2 regions of the Cupriavidus sp. H39 genome follow, and region 1 is predicted to be linked to the other one. Evidence: riboswitches for the same ligand, from Rfam matches in the RefSeq annotation. Region 1 holds a riboswitch; the other holds the start of a gene.

The links. A riboswitch is a leader RNA that binds a small molecule or an ion and turns the genes downstream of it on or off. The one in region 1 is predicted to bind glycine.
Region 2: linked by a shared signal. The riboswitch ahead of ACOCMH_RS01250 (D-amino acid dehydrogenase) and the one ahead of gcvT (glycine cleavage system aminomethyltransferase GcvT) in region 1 are both predicted to bind glycine.

What each region holds. Positions count from the first base shown of each region.
Region 1 is NZ_CP189848.1:107,314-111,726, reverse strand. Features, by position in the region: gene gcvP (aminomethyl-transferring glycine dehydrogenase) at 1-758, opposite strand, end outside; gene gcvH (glycine cleavage system protein GcvH) at 857-1,237, opposite strand; gene gcvT (glycine cleavage system aminomethyltransferase GcvT) at 1,347-2,486, opposite strand; glycine riboswitch at 2,582-2,706, opposite strand; glycine riboswitch at 2,728-2,814, opposite strand; gene ACOCMH_RS16025 (glycine zipper 2TM domain-containing protein) at 2,890-3,117, opposite strand; gene ACOCMH_RS16020 (UvrD-helicase domain-containing protein) at 3,404-4,413, shown strand, end outside.
Region 2 is NZ_CP189846.1:166,124-170,536, forward strand. Features, by position in the region: gene ACOCMH_RS01245 (TonB-dependent receptor) at 1-2,118, opposite strand, end outside; glycine riboswitch at 2,370-2,468, shown strand; glycine riboswitch at 2,469-2,588, shown strand; gene ACOCMH_RS01250 (D-amino acid dehydrogenase) at 2,604-3,914, shown strand; gene ACOCMH_RS01255 (class I SAM-dependent methyltransferase) at 4,145-4,413, shown strand, end outside.

The DNA.
Region 1 (4,413 bases):
CCGGCGGCGTGCACGGCCTCGGCAATGGCGCGGTAGTCGTTGATGTCACCGTTCACGCCCGGGTATTGCAGCAGCACGCCAAAGGCGCCCGCGGCGGCGGCATCGGCGGCGGGCCCGACCTTGACTTCGATGCCCAGCGGCAGCGCGCGCGTGCGCACCACTTCCAGCGTCTGCGGCAGCACGTCGTCGGCGACGAAGAAGGTGTTCGAGTCGTGCTTGTTCACGCGCTGCAGCAGCGTCATGGCCTCGGCCGCTGCGGTGCCTTCGTCCAGCATCGACGCATTGGCGATGTCCAGGCCGGTCAGGTCGGTGACCATCTGCTGGAAGTTCAGCATCGCCTCCAGGCGACCCTGCGAGATCTCGGGCTGGTAGGGCGTGTAGGCGGTGTACCAGGCCGGGTTCTCGAAGATATTGCGCAGGATGACGCCGGGCGTGATGGTGTTGAAGTAGCCCTGGCCAATAAAGCTCTTCAGTACCTTGTTCTTGCCGGCGAGGGTGCGCAGCTTTGCCAGCGCCGCCTCTTCGCTCAGCGGCTCGGTGAACTCGCCCATCGGCATGCCGTCGCGGCGGCGGATGGCGGCGGGGATCACGGCGTCGATCAGCGCGGCGCGGCTGTCATAGCCGAGCGCCTTCAGCATGTGCTGCTGCTCGGGGGTATCGGGGCCGATATGGCGGGCGGCGAAGGCGTCGCGCGCCTCCAGTTCGGCCAGCGTGGGCCGGGTTGCTTGGGCGGCGTTCATGGGCAGCGGGGCGTTCATGGGCAAGAACCTCGTGGTGGGCGCAGCGGCAGGTGGTCAGCCGTGCCGCGGCGCCGCGAATGCGGTGTGCCGATCCCTGGCGCGGGACCGGCGGGCGATCAGGCGCCGACGCTGGCCTTGTAGGCGTCGGCAGACATCAGGCCGTTGACGTCGTCGCCATTGGCCGGCTTGAGCTTGAACAGCCACGCGTCGAAGGCGTTGGCGTTGACGCTTTCCGGCGCGGCCGTGGCGGCCTCGTTGACGGCGATCACTTCACCGGCCACCGGGGCGTAGATGTCGGACGCCGCCTTCACCGATTCCACCACGGCCAGCGCGTCGCCGGCACCGACCGACTTGCCCACTTCAGGCAGTTCCAGGAAGACGATGTCGCCCAGCGCATCCTGGGCGTGGTCGGTGATGCCGATGGTGAGCGTGCCGTCAGCTTCGACGCGCACCCACTCATGCGACTCGGTGTACTTGAGGTCAGCGGGGAAATTCATGAAGGTTCTCCGGATTCAGATCTGTTTCTTGTTGGGTGATGCCTGCCCGGCGCGAATTGCATGACGCGCCGGCAGGCGAGGGCGACCGTTGGGTGAGCGGGGCTTTCCCTTAGCTCACGAGTGCCTTGCCATGACGCACAAACGGCAGTTTAACCACAGTCGCGTTGAGTTTGCGGTCGCGGATCTCCACCTGCACGGTGTCGCCCACGTTCACGCCCAGCGGCAGGCGCGCGAACGCAATCGATTGCGACAGCGAGGGGCTGAAGGTGCCGCTGGTGATTTCACCGTCACCGGCGGGGGTAATGACTTTCTGGTGGGCGCGCAGCACGCCGCCCGCTTTTCCTTCCGTCGGACGCAGGATCAGGCCGAGGAACTGTTGCTGCTGGCCGTTGGCGGCCAGCGCCGCCTTGCCGGTGAAGTCACGCTCGCTCTGCAGGTCGACGGTCCACGCCAGGCCCGCGTCCAGCGGCGAGACGTTGATATCCATGTCCTGGCCATACAGGTTCATGCCCGCTTCCAGGCGCAGCGTGTCGCGCGCGCCCAGGCCGGCCGGGCGCACGCCCGCGGCATTCAGTTTTTCCCACAGGCCGGCGACGCTGGCTGCCGGCAGCACCAGCTCGAAGCCGTCTTCGCCGGTGTAGCCGGTGCGCGCCACCATCACTTCGCCCAGGGCGGGGTCCTGCACCACCACGGCGTTGAAAGGCTTGAGCGCATCGGAAGGCTGGGTCGAGGGGAAGGTGCTCCACACCCTGGCGCGGGCGTTGGGCCCTTGCACCGCGACGATCGCCAGCGGCTGCACGCCTTCCGGCGCGACGTCTTCACGGCGCGGGGTGATGGTCACGCCGCTGCCCGTGGCGTCGTTGCGGGCGCGGATCCAGTCGATGTCGCCCACCGCGGTGCCGGCGTTGACCACCAGGCGGAAACGGTCCTCGGCGAAGAAATAAACGATCAGGTCGTCGATGACGCCGCCGTTCTCGTCGAGCATGCACGAATAGAGCGCCTTGCCGGGGGTCTGCAGCTTGTCGACGTTGTTGGCCAGCAGGCCGCGCAGGAAGCTGCGGGTATTGGGGCCGGCGAGATCGACCACGCACATGTGCGAGACGTCGAACATGCCGGCATCGGTGCGCACGGCGTTGTGCTCTTCGATCTGGGAGCCGTAGTTGACCGGCATGTCCCAGCCGCCGAAGTCGACCATGCGGGCGCCGAGGGCGCGGTGGATAGCGTTGAGGGGCGTGGCCTGGAGCGTCATGGGATCCTCGGGGGCAGTCTCGGTTGGCGAAAACAAAAAAGGGTCATCCGCCGCAACGATCACCTGGCCGTGATGCCAGGCAATCCGCTGCAGCGGATGACCCCTCTGTCCTCGATACCTGAGAGATTACGAGGCGGACCGGGTCGATCCCATCCTCGCGCGCCCCTTCGGTGGGCACGCTCGCCACGAATGGCGGGTGCCGCTCTCCAGAGTGCGGCATGCATCGTGTGCATGTTGCATGCCGATCCGACCGGTCCGTGGTGCCTGAGAGTTTTCGGGTGATACCCCTTCGGCGGCGCAGTTCTGCGCGCTCTCCCGGTCGGATGCGCGCAATGTACGGGAGGCCCCGGCCTTTGTCAAACCACCGCCGGAGCCTGCCGTACCCGGTGCTGCGTGGCCGGATTTACTTCTTCTTGTCGTCGGTGACCACGTTGCCGATGACGCCGCCCACCGCGGCGCCTCCCAGCGTACCCAGCGCGCTGCCGTCCGTAAGGACGGCGCCGCCGACGGCGCCGGCACCCGCGCCAATGGCGGTATTACGCTGCTTCGGGGTCATGTCCGCGCAACCGGCAAAGGCCGCGACCGTCATGCCGATCAGGGTCACCTTGGTCAAAGCTTGCAGGGATTTCATGGTTTGGCTCCGATGTGATGATTTATGCATGCCCAAGTCCTCCGACAGGCCGAGGGACACACTTGTTAGAGCGTCGTATTGCGCAATCGGCTCCGGGCTTTACGAAGTGTTACGCCGGTGACACAAACAGCCCTGCGCACGCGGATTACGCTGACTGACCTGCCACCGCGTGCGTGTTAACATCGGCAGCTTTGCCGCCGGTCCTGTTGACGGGATGCGGCGCGCCCCGCCTGCCTCGCCGCCCTTTCCGATCGAATCCCTTGCCGCCCCCAAAGCGCCTTCCCGCATGACCCATGGCCTGAACCCCGCCCAATCCGAAGCCGTCCGCTACCTGGACGGGCCTTGCCTGGTGCTGGCCGGCGCGGGCTCCGGCAAGACCCGGGTGATCACGCAGAAGATCGCGCATCTGATCGAGGACAAGGGCTTCGAGCCGCGCCATATCGCCGCCGTCACGTTTACCAACAAGGCGGCCAAGGAAATGCAGGAGCGCATCGCCAAGCTGATGGAGGGCAAGACCACGCGCGAGGGCAAGCGCATCCCGCTCAGGCAGCTGACGGTCTGTACCTTCCATTCGCTGGGCGTGCAGATCCTGCGCATGGAAGCCGAGCACGTCGGCCTGAAGCCGCAGTTTTCGATCATGGATTCGGACGACTGCTTCGGCCTGATCCAGGAACAGCTGGGCACCACCGACAAGAAGCTGATCCGCGGCGTGCAAAGCACGATCTCGCTGTGGAAGAACGGCATGGTCGACCCCGAGGCCGCGATCGCGCAGGCCGCGGTCTCCGGTAATGCCGACGAACACCAGGCCGCGCTGGTCTACCGCAACTACGTCGCCACGCTGAACGCGTACCAGGCCGTGGATTTCGACGACCTGATCCGCCTGCCCGCGGAGCTGTTCGCGCGCAATGAAGCGGTCCGGCTCAAGTGGCAGAACCGCCTGCGCTACTTCCTGGTCGACGAATACCAGGACACCAACGCCTGCCAGTACCAGCTGCTCAAGCTGCTCGCGGGCGGCTCGCACCTGCGCGCGCCGGCGTTCACCGCGGTGGGCGACGACGACCAGGCCATCTACGGCTGGCGCGGCGCCACGCTGGACAACCTGCGCGGGCTGCAGACCGACTTCCCGGACCTGAAGGTGATCAAGCTGGAGCAGAACTACCGCTCCACCGTGCGCATCCTGGAAGCGGCCAACGCCGTCATCGCTAACAATCCCAAGCTGTTCGACAAGAAGCTGTGGAGCGAGCACGGCATGGGCGACCCGATCGCCATCCACCCGATGAACGACGAGGAGCACGA
Region 2 (4,413 bases), on a different replicon from region 1:
CTTGTAGGTCACCTTGACGTCGAAGGTCAGGAAGCTGCTGGTGCCGCCAAAGGTATCGGGATTGGTGTCCGAATTGTCGAGCGTATTGTACTGCCGGCCCGAATAGGTCATGGCCAGCGTGCCGGCCCACGCCGGCGCGAAACGATAGGTGCCCGCCAGGTTGGCGCGCCACTTCGGGATGCGGTAGAAATACTTGCCCACCGAGGCCGGGTTGTTGGCATTCTCCAGCGTCTTCGAATGGTTGTAGGCGCCGCTGGCCGACAGGTCGAAGCCGCTCACCAGCACGTCGCGCCCGTCATAGGCCAGCTCGATGCCGCGCGTGCGCACCCGCTCCACGTTCTGGAAGCTGGTGACGGTGGGGAATACCGTGGTGTTGGTCTGGCTGACCAGCGCATCGCGGATATCGTCCTCGTACAGCGAGACCCGGAAGTTCGAGGCATCGACCGTGCGCTCGAAGGTCAGGTCCTTCGAGAACGAGCGCTCGGGCCGCAGGGTGGGGTCATTGTTGATCAGCGCCGTGCCAGTGATGCGGCCCTGGAACAGCTCGCTGACGGTCGGGTAGCGATAGGCCTGGCCCAGCGACAACCGGCCCAGCCAGTCCTGCCCGAACGCCTTCTCCAGCGTCAGCTTGGGTGACCAGTTGGATTCGCTGCGCACGGGATAGCCGACCGCCACGCCCGGCTGGCTGCGGCTGCCGTCATAGGCGCGCCAGTGCTCGTAGCGCACGCCGGGAATCAGCTTCCAGTCCTCGGCAAAGTACCAGGCGTCCTGCGCAAAGAGCGCCTGGGTCTCGGTCTTGCCGGCGAAGGCGTTGTTGAACGCGGTGATGGTGGCCGCGCGCCAGTCAGAGGTGTCGTAGCTGGTGTTGCTCAGCCGGTAGTTGTCATAGTGGTAGCCGACCGTGACCCAATGCCCGCCCTGCAACCGCTGCGGGCGGTAGTCGGCCTTCAGGTCGAGCGTGCGCCAGCCGGTGCCATCGCCATAGGTCACCGTTCCCGGTCCGTTGCCGGCGGTGCCGGCGCTGCGGCTCACGTCCTTGCTGACATCGAACAGCGAGGCCACGCCCGAGAAGTTCCAGCCGGTCTGATTGCGCGTGCGCAGCGACAGCCCGTAGAGCCAGCGCGCGTCCTCGCCGTTGCCCGGCGCGAAGGCGTTGGCAGGAATCACATACTGGTAGCCGCCGATATTCACCGGCCCGCCCGAGACCACGTTGCCGTTGGCATCGCGCAGGTAGCTGCCGGTGGAATTGGAGCGGTCCTGCTGCCAGTAGGCGGCGGTGAACTGGGCCTGCAGCGTGCTGGTGATGTCGTAGCCGAGCTTGAGCTTGAGCTGGTCTTGCACCGTGTGCGTGATGCCTTCGCTGTTCACGCCCATCACCACGCGATCGCGGCCGCTCTGGTCCCGGTCGAAATAGGCGCCCGAGACCGGGATGTCCGCCGCGCCCGCTGGTCGCGTCGAGCGCGACGCGGTATAGAAGCTCAGCGGCTGGCTCTTGCTGTCCTGCCGGTCCACGCTGACCAGCCACGAGAACGCGCCGACGCGGTCGCCCACATAGGCGTTGGCATGCACGCCGTTGAAGTTGTCATGGGTGCCATAGAGGCCGAAACGCTGCGCAAACAGCTGCACGCCGGCATCGCCCTCGAACTTCTCCGGCGTGCGCGTGGTGATCAGCACCGTCGCGCCCAGCGAGTTGCCGGGATACAGCGCCGAATACGGGCCGTACAGCACGTCCATGCGCTCGATCTCGGCGGCATTGACCAGCGACCAGCGCGGCGGGAAGCTGAAATCCGAACCCAGCAGGTTGGACAGCAGCAGGCCGTCCGCATAGACCAGCCCGCGCGCCGACTGGCGCGAACTGGTGCTGCGCACCGAGATGATCGAATTCATATCGCCGATAAAGCGCTTGCGCACGGCGAGGTTGGGCGCGTATTTGAGCGCGTCTTCCGTATTGACCACGTTGAAGTCGGCCATGCGGGTGCTGCGGATGCCGTAGGCGGGCGCGGGCGTGTTGGGCGGGATCGCCGGTGTTTCGCCGGACTCCGATTTGGCCGAGACCACCACCTCCTGCAGCGGCTCGGGCGCATCCACGGCCTGGGCGACCGCAACGGGGGGCCCCATCAGCACCGCCGAAACCGCGAGCGCAATGCGATTTTTCTTCACTGGAAACCTTGTTGTCGTCTTTTTGGCTCGCTGTCCTGCGCAGCATCAGGCGCCTCCCGCGCCTCCCCGATAGCGAGCGCTGACATTTTATGGGGCGAGGCGATTGGCGCCGATGCGACATAGCGACGCGGGCCGCCGGCAATCTCAGCGTTAACCCGCATACCCAATGCACGGCCTTGTCACTACATTGCCCCGACTGGCATCCAGCCAGCGTGATGCAGGGAGAGACCGTCGCGGCGCCCGCCGCGCACGGCGCCGAAGGAGCAACCGCCCCGGAAACTCTCAGGCAAAAGGACCGGCATCACCCGTCAGTGCACTCTGAAGAATGCCGGACGCCATCGTCAGCCCGGCATACCGAAGGAGCAAGCGCGCCCCGCCCCCGCGGCCAGGCGTCGTGAATCTCTCAGGTCCAGAACAGAGGGGGCGTCCTTCACGCATGTTGCGTGCGGACTCCTACCCTCAGACGTTCCTGGATCCTGCAGATCATGAAAACGATCGCTGTCATCGGCGGTGGCATCACCGGTGTTACCACGGCCTACGCGCTGGCCCGGCGCGGATTCTCCGTCACGCTGTTCGAACGGCACCGCTATGCCGCCATGGAGACCTCGTTCGCCAACGGCGGGCAACTCTCCGCCTCCAATGCCGAGGTCTGGACCCACTGGTCCACCCTCGTCAAGGGCATCAAATGGATGCTGCGCAATGATGCGCCGCTGCTGGTCAATCCCCGGCCCAGCTGGCACAAGCTGTCATGGTTCGCCGAGTTCATCGCGTCGATTCCCCACTACCGCCGCAACACCATCGAAACCGCGCGCCTGGCCATCGCCGCGCGCGAGCACCTGTTTGCCTGGGCGGCGCAGGAAGGCATCGACTTCGACCTGAAGCGGGCCGGCATCCTCCATATCTATCGCGACCGGGCCGGCTTCGAGCATGCCGGCCGGGTCTCCGCGCTGCTGGCGCGAGGCGGCCTGGAGCGGCGCGCGGTGACGCCCGGGGAGATGCGGGCGATCGAGCCGACGCTGGCAGGCTCCTACTATGGCGGCTACTTCACCGAGAGCGATTCCACCGGCGACATCCACAAGTTCACCAGCGGCCTCGCCGCCGCCATTGCGCGCCTGGGCGTGCGCTGCCTGTACGGCCAGGACGTGCGCGCGGTGAAAACGGACGGACGGCATGCCACCGTCACCGTGCAGGACGACAACGACACCGCCAGTTCCACCTTCGACGGCGCCGTGATCTGCGCCGGCACCGCCAGCCGCGCGCTGGCCGCCGGGCTGGGCGACCGCGTCAATATCTATCCGGTCAAGGGCTATTCGATCACCGTCAACCTGACCGATGACGCCAGCCGCGCCGCGGCACCGGTGGTCAGCCTGCTAGACGACGAAACCAAGCTGGTAACCAGCCGCCTGGGCGACGACCGCTTCCGCGTTGCCGGCACCGCCGAGTTCAACGGCACCAACCGCGATATCCGCGCCGACCGCATCCGCCCGCTGGTGGACTGGGTGCAGCAGTGCTTCCCCGGCGTCAGCACGCGCAGCGTGGTGCCGTGGGCCGGGCTGCGGCCAATGATGCCCGACATGCTGCCGCGCGTGGGGCGCGGTCGCGCGGCCTGCATCTTCTACAACACCGGCCATGGACACCTGGGGTGGACCTTGTCGGCGGTGACGGCGGACATGGTGGCGGGCGTTGTGGACCAGGCACTGGGAACGGCGCCGGCGGTAGTGCCGGGCGCTGCCATGGCGGCGGGCGGGATCTGATGATGCGAAGGTAGAGGGTCAGGGCAAGACCGGAGCCGAACAAATGGCCACTCAGCCGTTGGATTCGTTCAGGAAGGCACTCACTCACCCGCGCAGTCTCCAATTGTGCGCAGAATGAAAGCCTTCTGCGTGGAGGCCAACCAACGGGCGCTGCACGACAGGACCCACACGATCGCTTGCGCAATACAATGCTCCTGTACAAACGGCGGTGGGTCCTGAGGAGCGTACAGATGACCGACAGCAGGGTGAAATCCAATCTTCGCAATACGTGGGAATCGGCAGCACCCGGCTGGGCGAAGTGGGAGCATGTGTTCGCCACCAATCTTTCGGGCGCCACGGACACGCTCATGGATATGGCCGGTATCCGGCCGGGTATGCGCGTTCTCGATCTCGCTTGCGGTGCCGGGAGCCAGAGCATCCAGGCAGCAATGCGAGTGGGTGCCGACGGCGAAGTGGTTGCCTGTGATTTATCGGGCACCATGCTGGAGCATGTCCGCCG